Regions from separate parts of the Paenibacillus sp. FSL M7-1046 genome, predicted to be linked through region 2. Evidence: predicted binding sites of a transcription regulator. Region 2 holds the regulator's gene; each other region holds the start of a gene.
The links. The regulator NrdR, encoded in region 2, represses ribonucleotide reductase genes. The targets are predictions, from matches to a motif close to AACACNATATATNGTGTT.
Positions count from the first base shown of each region.

Region 1: a site for NrdR is predicted at 1,273-1,290, ahead of nrdI (class Ib ribonucleoside-diphosphate reductase assembly flavoprotein NrdI). Genes of this name have one in related genera too.
Region 3: a site for NrdR is predicted at 3,525-3,542, ahead of NYE29_RS31870 (adenosylcobalamin-dependent ribonucleoside-diphosphate reductase). Genes of this name have one in related genera too.

Region 1 is NZ_JBBOXB010000001.1:6,025,974-6,031,617, forward strand. Features, by position in the region: gene NYE29_RS26860 (MFS transporter) at 1-939, opposite strand, end outside; gene nrdI (class Ib ribonucleoside-diphosphate reductase assembly flavoprotein NrdI) at 1,377-1,736, shown strand; gene nrdE (class 1b ribonucleoside-diphosphate reductase subunit alpha) at 1,723-3,807, shown strand; gene nrdF (class 1b ribonucleoside-diphosphate reductase subunit beta) at 3,848-4,807, shown strand; gene NYE29_RS26880 (excinuclease ABC subunit UvrA) at 4,901-5,644, opposite strand, start outside.
Region 2 is NZ_JBBOXB010000001.1:7,494,245-7,499,888, forward strand. Features, by position in the region: gene NYE29_RS33705 (zinc-dependent alcohol dehydrogenase family protein) at 1-626, opposite strand, end outside; tRNA gene NYE29_RS33710 (tRNA-Lys) at 1,639-1,711, opposite strand; tRNA gene NYE29_RS33715 (tRNA-Ala) at 1,722-1,797, opposite strand; gene nrdR (transcriptional regulator NrdR) at 1,968-2,444, opposite strand; gene NYE29_RS33725 (alpha/beta-type small acid-soluble spore protein) at 2,611-2,829, shown strand; gene NYE29_RS33730 (lytic transglycosylase domain-containing protein) at 2,919-3,482, opposite strand; gene coaE (dephospho-CoA kinase) at 3,482-4,075, opposite strand; gene NYE29_RS33740 (manganese efflux pump) at 4,085-4,840, opposite strand; gene mutM (DNA-formamidopyrimidine glycosylase) at 5,025-5,644, opposite strand, start outside.
Region 3 is NZ_JBBOXB010000001.1:7,102,940-7,108,583, reverse strand. Features, by position in the region: gene NYE29_RS31885 (hypothetical protein) at 1-273, opposite strand, end outside; gene NYE29_RS31880 (YqhG family protein) at 434-1,513, opposite strand; gene NYE29_RS31875 (DEAD/DEAH box helicase) at 1,513-3,255, opposite strand; gene NYE29_RS31870 (adenosylcobalamin-dependent ribonucleoside-diphosphate reductase) at 3,669-5,644, shown strand, end outside.

The DNA.
Region 1 (5,644 bases), 1.5 Mb from region 2:
ATAGATTGGTGCTCCGCCCAACCCCACAATAAATAGGGCACCTGCAGAAATCCAATAATGGACTGGCATAACAAGAATCAAAAGTCCAAAACAGCCCACGATCCCACCATATCTTATCAGGTTTTTACTGGATACGTTAGTAGACAGAAATCCTGATATGATTCGTCCAATGATGATTCCAATATAGAATAAGGAAGATAAAGCTGCTGCTGTGCCAGGAGAAACCCCTTTATTCCCTATAAAAAAAGATGCCATCCATAGACCTGCAGCAGCTTCCGATCCATTGTAACAGAGCATGGTAACCATGGATATTTTCACCCCTGGGATTCGTAAAGCCTCTCTGTTGCTGATCAGTTTCTCTTCGTCGCTTCCTTCTTCTATACTCTCCTTCTCAAAAATCTTCCATAAAGACAAAGACGCCAGTAATATCATCGCTATAGTAAGCAGAAGTAAGCCTACTGTAACGTATCCTGCACGCCAGTTGTTATCACGGTTCAGCCAAAACGACATTATAATTGGACCCGTAAATGCTCCAATTCCCCAAAAACAATGCAACCAGTTCATATGCTTGGCTTTGAAATGCACTGCTACATAGTTGCTCAATGCAGCGTCCACGGAACCTGCTCCTAAGCCCAAAGGAATAGCAAGTAGAATTAGAAATATGAAATCTGATGAAATAGAGAATCCAAGCAAAGCGATTGCCGTAGAGAGTATACTGACCAAGGTTACCTTACCCGTACCGTATCTGTGCAACAATCTGCTGGCAAATAAACTCGATATTACCGTACAGAATGAGACTATTAACGATATATAACCTGCCATTTCCGTTGTGGCACCAATATCGTGTTGCATAATGGGCCAAGCGCTGCCTAGTAAAGCATCTGGCAATCCCAGACCCATAAATGCGAGATAAATAATTATTAGTAATAACGTAACCATCTTAGGGTTCTCCTCTATTTGGGTATTTGTCATCTGATTCAACTTCGAATCGAAACACAAATATAATAATATTGATATTCTTTCATCGGATCTTGCTATATTTTGACTGATTATAGCAATATTCAGTCAACTGACCGTATAAAGACAGATAATAAGGTAATGGGTAGCCCCCCTACAAATGTGTCAGCTTCTTCAGAAGTGGAAAAGTGCTTGCACCGCCTGAAGTTATGGGATTCCGATACTCTAGCAAAGCGCTTACTAGACAGATTTATAACGAATAAGGTGGTTTGTCAATATTGACTTTCCAACATATAGTGATTAAAATAAACAACGCACACTAAATATAGTGTTAATATGATTTTTCAGTATTTAAAACTAAGCAATTCAATCTTTACAATTTTAAGAGGAGTTTCAATATTTACAGGGGGACTGACACCATGCTAGTCGCGTATGATTCAAAAACAGGAAACGTCAAACGCTTCATCGGCAAGCTGAAGCTGCCGGCTGTGCAGATTGAGGAGCATATGACGATTGACGAGCCCTATGTGCTAATTACATATACCACCGGCTTTGGACAGATTCCAGAGAAGGTGTCAGCTTTCTTGGGGAACAATTATGCCAATCTGAAAGGCATCGCTGCCAGCGGCAACAAGAACTGGGGCAAGCTGTTTGCAAACAGTGCAGACTTGATTGCAGACCAGTACAATGTGCCAGTTATCGGTAAATTTGAGTTATCGGGTACATTTGGCGATGTGGAACGAATTAAACAGGAGGTGAGCCGGGTTGCGGCATATTGAACTGAACAACATGTTAATGAAGCGGGACGAGAGCGGCTTCTTTCAACTGGACAAAGACCTTGAGGCAGTAGCCGAATTTATGCGGGATGTAGAGCGGCGGAGCCTGGTTTTTGCAAATACAAAAGCTAAGGTCGATTACATGATTGAACAGGATTTCTACGAGAACTTTTACGGGCAGTACAGCGTAGAGGAAATTGAGCAAGTCTACCAGATTGCCCATAGCTACAACTTCAGCTTCCCATCCTATATGGCAGCTTCGAAATTCTACATGGACTACGCTGTAAAAAGTAATGACCGCAAGCAATATCTGGAGCACTACCCGGACCGTGTGGCGGCAGTCGCCCTCCACCTGGGACGCGGCAACGCCGATACTGCCGGAGTGCTTGCCCGTTCAATGATGGAGCAGCGTCTGCAGCCTGCGACTCCAACCTTCCTGAATGCCGGTAAAAGCCGGCGCGGTGAGCTCGTCTCCTGTTTCCTTATCGAAATGGACGACTCGCTCAATTCCATCAACTACGTGCTTAATACCTGCATGCAGCTGTCGAAGATCGGCGGCGGTGTGGCAGTTAACCTGTCCAAGCTGCGCTCGCGCGGGGAGACGATCAAGGGTGTCGAGGATGCAGCCAAAGGCATTATGCCTGTGCTCAAGCTTATGGAGGACGGCTTCTCCTATGCTGATCAGATGGGCCAACGCAAAGGCTCCGGAGCAGCCTACTACAACATTTTTGGCTGGGATGTTCTGGAATTCCTCGACAGCAAGAAGATTAACGCCGACGAGAAAACAAGGCTCAAAACCCTGTCCATTGGGCTGATCATTCCGAACCGCTTCTATAAGCTGGCGAAGGACAATGAACCGCTGCATGTATTTGCCCCATACACTGTGTACAAGGCCTATGGCACGCATCTCGACGATATGGATCTGGATGACATGTACGATAAGCTGCTGGCCGATCCGCGTGTCAAGAAGAAGAAGGCCATGAGCGCACGGGATATGCTGACCAAAATTGCCATGATCCAGCTGGAATCCGGCTACCCTTATATCATGAACAAGAGCAACGCCAATGCGGCCCATGCCCTGAAAAATGTCGGACAGATCAAAATGTCCAACCTCTGTACCGAAATCTTCCAGCTCCAGGAGACCACCGAGATTGCTGACTACGGGCAGGAGGATACCATCCGCCGCGATGTAAGCTGTAATCTGGCTTCCCTGAATATTGTCAACGTGATGGAGCACGGCAAGATCCGTGAATCCGTGCATGAAGGCATGATCGCCCTGACTGCTGTCAGCGATATGACCAGTATCTCCAATGCACCTGGCGTAGCTAAAGCGAACAAAGAGATGCACTCTGTCGGTCTAGGCGTCATGAATCTTCACGGCTATCTCGCGAAGAACAACATCGCTTATGAAAGCGAGCAAGCCCGCGACTTTGCCCGGACCTTCTTCATGACAATGAACTTCCACTCCCTGGAGAAGAGCATGGAGATCGCTGCTGCAACCGGCCGCTCTTTCCATGGCTTCGAGGCATCAGACTATGCCACCGGAGTTTATTTTGAGCGTTACCTGACAACGGATTACCGTCCGGCTACACCAAGAGTGCAGGAGCTGTTCGGGGATATGTATATCCCGTCACCTGCAGACTGGGAACAATTGCGGGATGCAGTAATGGCCAACGGTCTGTACCATGCTTACCGCCTGGCGATTGCGCCAACAGCCAGTATCTCCTATATCCAGAATGCCACTTCGAGCGTTATGCCGATTGTGGAGCAGATTGAGACCCGGACTTATGCCAATTCAACCACATACTATCCGATGCCGTACCTGCGGCCGGACAATGTGTTCTTCTATAAATCGGCTTACCAGATGGATCAGTTCAAGGTCATTGATCTGATCGCAGAAATTCAGCCTCATATCGACCAGGGCATCTCGACCGTGCTGCATGTCAACAGCGATGTATCCACCAGGGAACTGGCCCGCTCCTACCTGTATGCAGCGCATAAAGGACTGAAGTCGCTGTATTACACCCGGACCAAAAAGCTGTCCGTCGAGGAATGCCTCACCTGCTCGATCTAAATGGAAGGCTATTGCCGCAAAAAAAGGAGATTGCACGATTATGAGCGCTATTCAAGCCGTGAACTGGAACCGTCCCGACGACGATTTCTCATTGATGTTCTGGAATCAGAACATTATGCAATTCTGGACAGATGATGAAATTCCATTGTCCGATGATAAAATGTCCTGGCTCACGCTCAGTGAGCAGGAAAAGGACTCTTATATGAAGGTGCTGGGCGGCCTGACACTGCTGGATACGATTCAAGGCGGAGTCGGTATGCCCCAGATTATGGAGCATGTTGAAGGCCTTCAGCGCAAGGCGGTGCTGGGCTTCATGGGCATGATGGAACAGATCCACGCCAAGTCGTACAGCAGCATCTTTACTACATTAGCCTCCACAGAGGAGATAGACAGTGTATTCCGCTGGGTGGAAGAGAACCCGTACCTGCAGTTCAAGGCGGAGACCATATCACAATATTACAAAAATATAGACTCGCCTAAAGACCTGTATCTCGCTATGGCGGCCTCCGTGCTGCTGGAGAGCTACTTGTTCTACAGCGGCTTCTTCTACCCGCTGTATCTGGCCGGCCAGGGTAAAATGACCTGCAGTGGTGAGATTATCGACCTTATTTTGCGGGATGAGAGCATTCACGGGGTATATGTCGGGGTGCTGGCGCAGGAGATCTTTGACGGTCTCGCGGAAGACGAGCAACGCGACCTGCACCAGACGCTGGTGGGACTGCTCCGCCTGCTGCATGAGAATGAAGAACGTTATACGGAGCAGATCTATGCTCCCATCGGACTGGTGGACGAGGTCAAGACCTTCCTCAGATACAACGCTAACAAAGCGATGATGAATCTGGGCCATGATCCTCTGTTCGACGAGGAAGAGATTAATCCGATTGTCCAGAACGGCATTAGTACCCACACCAAGCAGCATGACTTCTTCTCGAAGAAAGGCAACGGATATATCCGGGCGCTTAACGTGGAACCGCTGAAGGATGAAGACTTTCAATTCTAACCTTATATGGTTCTAAAAATACCGCCCTTTTCGAGGGCGGTATTTTTAGTTACCATCATCTTAAATTAATTGGTTAACACTTCCGGCCATTAATTACATCAGGTATCTTCCCGTAATCGACTGCTCAGCATGGATGATCTGCGGAGGTGTACCTTCGAACACAACCTGGCCGCCTTTGCTGCCTCCGTCCGGTCCCATATCAATGATCCAGTCCGCTTGGCTGATCACATCGAGATTGTGCTCGATAACAATCACCGTATTGCCGGTATCCACGAGACGGTTTATGATCTCCAGAAGGTGGCCGATATCTGACATGTGGAGGCCGGTCGTCGGCTCGTCCATCACATAGATGCTGCCCTTCTTATGCAGCTCGCTGGCCAGCTTGATGCGCTGGCATTCCCCGCCTGAAAGCGTGCTGAGCGGCTGGCCGAGTGTAATATAATTCAGCCCCACATCACTCATCGCCTGGAGCTTGCGCACAACCTCTTTTAGCTGAAAAAACGCCAATGCCTGCTCCACATTCATCTCCAGCACTTCTGCTATTGACTTGCCGTTCAGCTTGTACGCGAGCACCTCTTCTTTGAATCGTCTGCCTCCGCATACTTCGCAGGGCAGCTTCACGCTGTCGAGGAAGGCAAGGTCTGTGTACACAACACCCAGTCCCTGGCAGTTCTCACAAGCTCCCTTGGAGTTGAAGCTGAACAAGCCTTGACTCACCTTGTTCGCAGATGCAAACGCCTTGCGCACATCATCCATAATGCCTGTGTAAGTTGCGGGATTCGAACGTGTTGACACTCCTATTGCCGATTGGTCGATGACGATGGCGTCCGGATGCTG
Region 2 (5,644 bases):
GCCGCTCCTCCAACATCCAGAACATGGTCGACGCCGCCAGTCAGCTCTAACGCTGCCTTATCCCAATCAGGAACCTCCGAATAGTTGATCGTTTGCCATGCGCCAAGAGCTTTTGCTCGTTCCAGCTTGTCGTTGCTGCTCGACGTGATGATGACTCGTGCTCCGGTCAAAAGCGAGAATTGAAGCCCGAAGATGGAGACACCGCCTGTTCCTTGCAGCAGCACAGTATCACCCGCTTGCAAACCACCGTATTCAATTAGCATGCTCCATGCGGTTAATGCCGCGATCGGCAGGGTGGAGGCCTCCTCATAAGTGAGGTGATCGGGAATAGGGACGACTCCGTCTTCATGCAGAACGACATACTCGGCCGCTACTCCGTTCAACGGACCTCCCAGACTTTCTTCTAACACCCCTGGTCTTGGGTTGCCGCCAATGAAGCGTTGTTGAAAATTACCTGCTACTCGTTGTCCGACCTGAAATCTAGTTACGCCTTGTCCAATGGCTACAATTTCTCCCGCTCCGTCTGATAATGGAATGAAGGGGAATTTAACTTCGATCGGCATTAATCCGCCGAGGACCACTAGATCCCGATAATTGAGAGAAGCTGCCCTCATGCGGATCAGCACCTCCTTAGGACCTGGCTATCCTTCACGCAGACGAAGCATGCTTCCAACAAGCCGAAGACTTTGCTTTCGTGTAATGAAACGCGATAACTGCGCCCTTAGATAATTCTGTACACGCGAATTGCTCTCCAATACCGGAAGAAGCTTCCGTACGAGCGCCTATTTCCCCTTATTTGTCATAGTGGTGCCCTCCTTTTTGATACTATGTTATACTATAGAAACACTGTTACCGAAACTCAGAACTATTTTTCGATTTTTTTGAAAGTTAAGTAAAGCGCATTTTACGGTAACAGTGTTTCCTTTAGGTATCATTGTATCCACACGATTTCAGAAAGTCAATATGATTTTTGAGCCTCCATCGTTTATTGACAAGTGAAGGAAGAACTACTGTATACAATTCCTGGTAACAAAAGTTGAAAACCTACCGAGAAGCTCGCATGCAAAATACTGAAAATCTCCGTAGGAGGACACTTGGAGATGTGCAAGCAGCCTATGTGATAGAGGAGTCGAGTGAATCGTTACGGACCGGGGAGCCTTTATTTCTCCAAGAAACGCTGTTTCGTCTATCTTACGGACTCAGATGCAGTTATTAGCTGATGTTCATATGAAATATTGCCTCATGGAGGGGGATAAGCGCAGTATGGTCCGTTAGCTCTGCAATATATGCTGATTAGCGAAAATAAAGTCTGTGGGGTCCGCAAGGAATTCAGGGTAGCAATGGTTAGTCTGAAGTTGGATTTCGGAGTTAGCGGGCAGCCAGCCAATCGTAACTGGTGGTCGACGTTGGCATACAGCGTTGGGAGTGGCAGTCAGCATTAGCATTTGACGTTTGGGGATTTGGACTAGGCAGTTGGCGTTTACCTTTAACATCTGGGGTTCAGAGGTTGAGCTCCGGATTGGATGCACGAGCGGGCTGTTGCCGTTGGCATTTGCAACTCAGAACCCCCCCACTCTCTGCTTATTTCTCCAACTCCCATAAACGGCAAAAAAACGGCATTTCTGCCGTTCTTTAGGATGGACTCTCAGGGGCTCGAACCCTGGACAAATAGATTAAGAGTCTACTGCTCTACCAACTGAGCTAAGAGTCCATATGAAATTTGGTGGAGCCAAGGGGGATCGAACCCCTGACCTCATCGCTGCCAGCGATGCGCTCTCCCAGCTGAGCTATGGCCCCATGTGGCTGATTTAGAACTACAACTATGTATTCTAAAATCCGGACTGAGCTGTTAGCTCCCATCGCTTCGTCATGTTTAAGTTCCGTAGGCGACTTCTATATAATATAAAAAATCGCCTTCGGTGTCAACACTTTTTCAAAAAAAGTTTTTCGGGGTGCGCAAAATGCTTCTACAACCCCTCAAACTCCTCGGTGTTTTTAGAGAGCAGTCCCTTCAGTTCCTTCATAAACATGTTGATATCCTTGAACTGGCGGTACACGGAGGCGAAGCGGACGTAAGCGACCTCATCGACAGGGTAAAGCTGCTCCATGACCAGCTCGCCGATCTGGCGGCTCTCCACTTCGGCTAAGGCGATGCCGCGCAGCGACTTCTCCACCTCGGAGACAATGGACTCCAGGCGCTCTACGGAGACGGGACGTTTCTCGCAGGCACGGATAAGGCCGCGCAGGATTTTGTCGCGGCTGAATTCTTCGCGGCTGCCGTCTTTTTTGATCACGATCAGCGGAGTTTCTTCAATCATCTCAAAGGTGGTAAACCGCTTGCTGCAGCGCTCACATTCACGCCTGCGCCGGATGGACTTATTCTCGTTGGCCGGACGCGAGTCAAGCACTTTCGTATTCGTGTGATCGCAGTAAGGGCATTTCATAAGCCTTAAGTCACTTCCTTTTGCATTAATGGTCGCTTTCCGGTCCGGCAATACGCCGGCTGCCGGTAAGCTGATTTTATTTCCAGAAAACACCGTTTATTTGTTGTTATGAATATGCCATGTCCGGCACATAATACAGTTACCAACCGATAGGAGGTGAACAGCAATGAGCCAAAACAACAGCTCCAATAACCTGGTAGCTCCAAATTCACGCGGTGCCTTGGAACAACTGAAATATGAAGTTGCCCAAGAACTAGGTATCACGCTCTCCCCAGATGGATACCAAGGCAATAAAACTTCTTACGAAAACGGTTCGATCGGTGGTTACATCACTAAACGTCTTGTAACCCTGGCTGAGCAATCACTGGCAGGTCAATACAAATAACCTGTCCCCATAAGCTTGCCTAAAGAAGTATTAAACGGCCCTCAAGGCTGTTTAATGCTTCTTTTTTCGTACAAATACAGTCTTCTCCCTTAGAACTCGCTGTAAATCTCCGTATACTGGTCGTAATAATAAATGACTCGCTGCACATAATGCCGGGTCTCGCCAAATGGTATATCCTTCACGGAAGCCGCTGTACCGTCCCAATTGCCCTTTTCCAGCCAGCTCTTCACTTTCCCGGGGCCTGCGTTATAGGCCGCGATTACAGCGGTACGGTTGCCATCAAACTGGCGGGAAAGCGATGACAAATACCAGGTTCCAAGCTCAATGTTGGCCGATGGCTCCCTCTTCAATTGTTGCAGTGAGACATCGGGAAGCTTGGCCTTTTCAAGCGCCCACTTCGCCGTATCCGGCATAAGCTGCATGAGTCCCAGTGCGCCTTTTTTGGACTCCCGGCCGGTCTTATAGTTCGTTTCCACCCGGATGATGGCCGCCACAAGGAACGGGTCCATATCGTAGGTGATACTGTGCTCACGAATTTCTGCTTTATAATAAATCGGATAAAACCAGGACATCCAGTTGGTACTCAAGAACAGGATTGCAGTGAATCCAACGAATAACAGGAGCAGCACTCTTTTTTTACGCAGCCATTTCATCATAGGCCCAGCCTGTCCCACAATACGGCAACCTGCTGCTCAGTTTGGGCAAGAGTACCGCTGTTGTCGATGATGTAGTCCGCTCTGTTGCGCTTCAGTTCAATATCCAGTTGGGCATCCAGTCTTCCTTGGGCCTGCTCCAGAGACAGCCCGTTCCGCTCCATCAGCCGGTCCAACTGGACCTCCCGGGGAACATAGACGACCACAATTTGCCCGAAAAGGTTGTCCAGCTCCGATTCATACAGCAGAGGGATATCTACAATAATCAACCGCTGCGGGTCTTCTTGTTCCATTGTGTTCATACGGTTTTTGATTTCCTGGCGAATCGCCGGATGCGTCAACTGATTCAGCGCCTGCCGGGCTTCCGGATCATGAAAAACGATCTCCCCCAGCCTGGTGCGGTTCAATGTTCCATCCGGCAGCAGGATTCCTTCTCCAAAATGCAGCACAGCTGCAGCCAGCACCGGATGTCCCGGGAGCATGACTTCTCTGGCGATGACATCAGCGTCCACGAGTCTTGCTCCCTTTTCCACAAACAGTGCGGACACGGTGCTTTTTCCGGAAGCAATGCCTCCGGTTAAGCCCATAATCATGTACTCACCTCATAATAGCTTCATTATTCCCATTGCAATTAACATTAACGCAGGCAGTACGGCAGCATGCTTCATCCAGTAACGTCCAGACAGCTTAAGGCCTGTTCTCATGCCCAGCAGTAGAAAGGTTCCGCTGAACAGGGCGATCATAAGTGAGGTGGATACCGGACTGAATCCCAGCAGTGCAGCCCCAAGACCCGCTCCGAAAGCATCCAGCGACAGTGCTATTCCGAGCAGCATCGCTTCCATGGAGGAAATGCTCCCGGAGGCGTCCATATCGGCCGAAGACGGCGTACGGAGAATCTGGATGACCACCCCGAGATGGCGGAGCTCCAGTGAAAAGACTGCCGCCTTCTGCGCGTCTTTTTCGATCTCACTCACAGAATCCGCAGTCGTATCTGCAAGGTCAGCAGTTGCAGCCTCCCCCTTGGAAGCCACTCCTGACAGCAGTACCGTTCCTGTCTCCCGTCCTCCCGGACTGTGCTCCTTCTCCTTCTGAATCAGCATCTGGACGAGGGACCAGCAGCCCATCAGGACCAGAATAATCGCGCCGATGCTTGAAGCGGCCTGCGGTGAAATCACCTTCGCCAGCAGTACACCGACCTGCATAGAGACACAAATGACTATCCCCGAGCAAAGCGAGATAATCATAATGGAGAGCAGCGGTATTTTCATTTTGCGGAGTCCATATGTAATGCCTACACCAAAACCGTCCAAGCTCAGGGCAAAAGCCAGCAGCAGCAATGAAAACAAGGGGCTGAGCACCCGCAATCCCTCCCGTGAAGAACCGGCAGCCCGTGCGGAACGTTCCGCGGGCTCCGTTCGCTTTATTGAGCATTCTTCACACAGTATATGGGCGGGACAGACAGTCGGTGCCTCGCTTTTGCAGCAGCATGAACAGCAGTGGTGTATGATGCCTGTAAATCATCTCTTGCTCTAGTGCGATGCCCTACTTAACTGCCGCAGCCAAAGGCTGGCAGCTTGGGCAAATATGAGTGCCCCGGCCGCCTACAACACTCTTCTCAATGAGTGTACCGCAGGTGGCGCAGGGCTGGTCCTTGCGTCCGTAAATGAGCAATTGCTGCTGGTAGCTGCCGCTTTCTCCCTGGCCATTGACATACGACTTCACAGAGGAGCCTCCGGCATTCACCGCCTCAGTCAGCGTTGCCACAATCGCATGATGCAGCTTGTTCAACTGCTCTTCCGTAAGCGCCTTCGCGCTCACCTCAGGGTGAATTCCGGCGCGGTGCAGCGCCTCATCTACATAAATATTGCCGATGCCGACCACATATTCCTGATTCAGCAGCAGCGGCTTGATTTTGGTGTTTTTGCCGGAGACAATTCCCTTGAATCTCTCCACTGTAAAGGAAGGATCAAGCGGTTCCTGCCCCAGCTTGCTCAGCGGCTTAAGAAGAAGATCCTCACCCGGCTGGAATAAATGCATGGTACCAAACTGACGCACATCCGTATAACGCAGCTCGGTGCCGTCGGTGAAATGGAAGATGACATGCGTATGCTTGTCCAGCGGCTCATCTCCCTGGAAAAGACCGTACCGGCCCTCCATCCGCA
Region 3 (5,644 bases), 390 kb from region 2:
TTTCCAGCTTGTGAAGGGAGCATCGGCGGACAGCTTGCGGATGGTCAGCTTGGTGAAGTCCTGCAGCGATTCCGTTGATGGTTGCGTCTTGATCGCAAGTGAGGCCAACGCATTATGGGAGACTGCTTGTGTGACAGTGACGCGGGTGTCCTTAGCGGCATAGACAGCCGGAAAGGCAGAGCTTGCCGACAGTCCGATTGTGCAGAGGCACAGAATGAGGAGGAAGCGGCCGCGACGACCAGGCACGGCCTTCCGCCTTGATTTTATAGTCATGTCGTCGTTCACCTTTCTTGGTCCAAATCAAATCATATTCATGGAACGGGTATAAATTAATTGTAGCGGACAAGCTCTAAAAAGGGTGTTGCATGATGTCGCGCCGGGCTGCGGGAATTCCGCTGTTTTTTTGCCTGCTTTTAGCGAGCAGGGTCGCATTCTATGTGCTGCGCAGATGGAACAGGCCGTAGGTTACGGCAGAAACTGCAACCTGCGGCTCGTATTGCCAGGAGGTCTCCTTCCGGCGGCGGTTGTATTGCTCCTGGATCGCCAGCCGTTTCTCTTCGTCCTGTTCTTTGAGCAGCTCCTCATAATAAATGTCTACGATGCTCAGCTCAAGCCGCAGCCTTTCCCGGGCCTCCTCCGCCCAGCTGTAGTCCAGTTTCGCAAGCTGTGAAGTCAAATAAGCCTCCAGCCGGTCGGCCCCGGCGGTAATGGTAAGCTCCGAGGGCTGGATGTGAATATTCTCCGGCAAGCGGGGAGTTAATTCCCGTGAATTCAGCTTCGTGCCAAAGTCGGCGGCAATGATCCCGCTGGTTAAGGATATTCCTATAAAATGCAGCTCTTCCCGCTTCAGATCGCAAGTCATCTCTACTTTGTAACAGACACCGAGCCACGGTTCATAGGCCGCAGAGAACAACGTCATCCGCTGCCTGCTTCCCGGGTCCTCGAACAGCTGCAGACATTTGCCCTCATCACGCGCGGCGGCCCAGATCTGCTTCAGCCGCTTGCTGCCGTATACTATATCCTCGCGGCGGATCATGCCCGGGCCGATCCGCGGCAGTACCGGCACAACGCCGAAGTAGCGGGCGAGAATGCCGTCCTGCGGATCTGCTTCAGCGGGAGCCGCCCCTGCGGATGGCGGCTGCCCGAAACCGGCCGCCGGGCTGTCCGCGCCGGCTTCCATCTCTGCCGCGCCAAGGTTGCCTCCTGCGCCCGGCAGAAGCCCGGCCGCAGGGCGGTTTGCCGCACCCCGCTGTGCCCGGGGCGGAGGAGCGGCCTGCGCGGCCAAGCTGTCGTACTTCTCCGGGTCGAAGACGAAGGTGAACGACAACGTCTCCGGATCGACGCCGGTGCGTTCCACGAACCCCCAATAATAAGGCCGGTCGGTGAGCATCCGGTCGGCGCGCGGTGAGAGCTTCACTGTCACATGCAGCGGAGATACCTCAAGGATCGAGCACTCCGTTGCTTCCAGATAATCCATGACGTGCTTGCGGACTTGCTGCGGAGAAAGGGTCATCAGGTGGCCTCGCTTTCATTCTGTATGCCTTGGGTCAGCTCGCTGATGGATTCGCCGATGTGGTCGAGTCCGCTGCGCAGCTCCTCGTCGCTGCGGGCTTCAAGCATGATTTTATAAAGGCTTTTCTCCAGTGATTCCTTTTTCTCGAAACGTTCCAGGATCACATCCAAACCGCCGATAACCATCTCGAACATATTGATTTTCTCATGCAGCAGATGCAGGATATGCTCTTCGATGGTGCCTTCTGTGGAGAGGTTGTAGATGACCACATCGTTCTCCTGGCCCAGACGGTGGACCCGGCCAATCCGCTGCTCGACCCGCATCGGGTTCCACGGCAGATCGAAATTGATCATATGGTGGCAGAACTGCAAATTGATGCCCTCGCCGCCAGCTTCCGTAGCAATCATGACCTGGGCCCGTCCACGGAAAAGATCCATCATCCAGTCCTTCTTGCCGCGGTTCATCCCGCCGGAGTATGACACACACTGCAGCCCGTGTTCGCGGAAGTATTGCAGCAAATATTCCTGTGTGGCGCGGTATTCAGTGAAGACGATAACCTTTTCGTTCATTTCACGGATCAGCTCCATCGTTTTCTCCGCTTTGGTATTCGTCTTGACGGTGCGGATGCTCTGCAGCAGCTCCATCATCCGCTCCCGTTTCGGAGAATCGGCAGGCAGCTTTTTGATCAGGTTCACCAGAGTAATGAATACAGCATCACGGCTGCTGCATACCTCACGCTGAAGCGTAACCAGAGAGAGCATGCTGCTGAGATTGCCGCCTGATTCCTGATATTGGTCTTTGACAAAGGCGGTAACGCCGTCATATAATACCTTCTCTTCCGGTGAGAGCGTGAGCGGAATATTGCGGACCTTGCGCTTGGTGAAGTTGACCGGGCCCTCGCCGCGGCGGTTGCGGATCATAACTTTGGACAGCTCGCCCCTCAGCTGGACTTCATTCTTCGGCTGGCGTTTGTCCACGACGAAATTAGCGGCAAAATCCCCCTGATTGCCAAGCTGCCCCGGCTTCAGCAGGGTGATCAGGTTGAACAGCTCGCCGAGGTCATTCTGTACAGGAGTGGCGGTGAGCAGCAGACAGTACTTTTTGCGCAGCTGCTGAACAAACTGGTAGTTGGTGGACTTCTTGTTCTTCAGCTTATGGGCCTCGTCGATAATCAGCATGTCGTATTCGCTGCCGAGCAGCAGTTCTTTATGCGGATCACGTTTGGCGGTGTCCATGGAGGCGACCACAATGTCATTTCCCCAGGAATAGGACTTCTTCTGTGCTACGGCAGTAATGCCGAATTTGGCGTTCAGCTCGCGAACCCACTGCAGGACGAGCGAGGCGGGAACCAGAATCAGCACTTTGCTTACCAGTCCGCGTACCAAATATTCCTTAAGCACGAGACCAGCTTCGATCGTTTTGCCGAGTCCGACTTCGTCGGCGAGAATCGCCCGGCCCGACATTTCAAAGAGTACCTTATGAGCGGTATCAAGCTGGTGGGGAAGCGGAGACAGACCTGATAAATGCTTCAGGCATTGCAGCTCGTCGAAGCTGGTGACAAGGCCCGATTCTTCGCCCTGAACGGCAAGCCGGGATAACCTCAGGTCTCCCCAAGGCCCGCCTTTCTCCAGTCTCGACTCCAGATCATGCAGCCAGTTTCGCTCAAAGGATAGGGGAACAGGCAGCAGCGGTACGGGTGTATTGAGCTCTTGCGTCAGGGAATTGCGGGATAATTGCGTCATGTTGCAGCCTCCTCCGGCGCTGTATCATATCGAACTAGCGTAGAAGTAGTATGCTCGTAAAAGAGAGAATTCATAACCTGATATGGATTGCGAAAGAGTTGTGCATATTAAAGATTCACTCACCCGCAGATGAAACTTTTAGTTTCTGATTTTATAAAAAAACGAGCAAGAGTGAGAAAAGGCGTCATGAATGCCGATTTTTCGCCACGGGGCTTCTTATATCGAAAAAGACCTCCGATACAATATGTGGTATAGTTTAAAAGCTGACGCACACAATATATTGTTACAAATGCTTGAAATATTGATTTATCAGAGCATTTGCCGGTTATTTGTTATTGACAAGAGGAACTTCCTTTGCACAAGCAGGGCAGCTGGAAGTTTTTGTTGTGGGTCACAAAACGTAAGCCCACATCATGGAACGGAAGATTTACATATCATACATCCGGGAGGTTTTTCTATTGAGTACAGTGAAACGTAAGCAGCGCCTTGAGGGCCTTAGCGAGAAAATATTTTTGGACCGGTATGCGTGGAAGGATGCGGACAGCAATAATGCCAAAGTAGGCGATGTTGTTCTCGTTCTGACCAAAGACGATCCCAAATTCCCTACCAAGGAAGTTGGCGAAATTGTGGAGCGCAGCGGACGGATTGTTACCGTGAAGACACGTAGTGGTGAACTGGTGAAATCGGATGTAGAAAAGCTTACGCTTAATATAGAGAAAACTCCGGAGGAAATGTGGGACCGGCTCGCAGCCGCCATGGCTTCGGTAGAGAAAACGCCTGAGCTTCAGGACGAATGGACAGGCAAGTTCCGCTCCATTCTCGATGACTGGAAGCTTGTACCGGGCGGCCGGATCGCCGCAGGTGCCGGTGCCAGTGAAGAGCTGACGCTGTTCAACTGTTATGTAGTACCTTCGCCTAAAGACAGCCGCGGCGGAATTATGCAGACACTGTCGGAAATGACCGAGATTATGGCCCGCGGCGGCGGTGTGGGGATTAACCTGTCTTCGCTGCGTCCCCGCCGTGCTATCGTTAGAGGCGTGAACGGATCATCCAGCGGCTCTGTCTCCTGGGGCGGGCTGTTCAGCTATACGACCGGCCTGATTGAGCAGGGCGGCAGCCGCCGTGGCGCGCTGATGCTGATGATCAATGACTGGCACCCGGATGTGGTTGATTTCATTACTGTGAAGCAGACTATGGGTCAAGTGACCAATGCCAACCTTTCAGTATGTGTCAGCAACGCTTTTATGAAAGCTGTTAAAGAAGATCTCGACTGGGAGCTTGTATTCCCGGATACGACTGACCCTGATTATGATACGATTTGGGACGGTGACCTCGATAAATGGAAAGCGGACGGCCGCCGGGTCATTCCTTACCGTACAGTTAAAGCACGCGATGTATGGCATACGATTATTGAATCAGCCTGGAAATCGGCAGAGCCGGGCGTAGTATTCATGGAATACTACAATCAAATGTCTAACAGCTGGTACTTTAATCCGATTATTTGTACCAATCCGTGCGGTGAGCAAGGACTTCCGGGCTGGGGCGTCTGCAACCTGTCTGCTGTCAATCTTTCGAAGTTCTACGATGCGGAGAATCATGATGTGGACTGGGCCGATCTGGCGACGACTACCCGTTATTCTGTTCGTTTCCTGGACAATGTCATTGACAAGACGCCGTATCATTTCCCGGAAAATGAAGCCAACCAGAAGTTGGAACGCCGCGTAGGCCTTGGAACCATGGGTCTGGCTGAGCTGATGATCAAACTGAACATCCGCTACGGCAGTCCTGAATCGCTGGAGTTTCTGGACAAGCTGTACGGCTTTATGGCCCGCGAAGCGTATCTGGCCTCAGCGGAAATTGCCGGCGAGAAGGGTTCGTTCCAGGCGTTTGATACCGACAAATATCTGCAGAGCGGATTTATGAAAAATATCACCGAAGTTTATCCGGAGGTGGGTGAATCCATCCGCAAGCACGGCATGCGCAACGTTACCGTTATTACCCAGGCGCCTACAGGCAGCACAGGTACAATGGTAGGAACTTCGACTGGTATTGAGCCTTATTTTGCCTTCAAATATTTCCGTCAAAGCCGTCTCGGCTACGACGAGCAGTTCGTGCCGATCGCACAGGAATGGCTGGAAGCCCATCCGGGTGAAGAGCTGCCTGATTATTTCGTAACTTCGATGGATTTGTCGGCTAAGGATCACATCCGTGCTCAGGCTGCCATTCAGCGCTGGGTGGACAGCTCGATCTCCAAGACCGCCAACTGCCCGTCAGACTTCACCGTTGAAGAAACTGCCGAGCTGTACGAAATGGCCTTCGATCTGGGCTGCAAAGGTGTAACTATATACCGCGATGGCAGCCGCGATGTGCAAGTGCTGGAAACCACGAA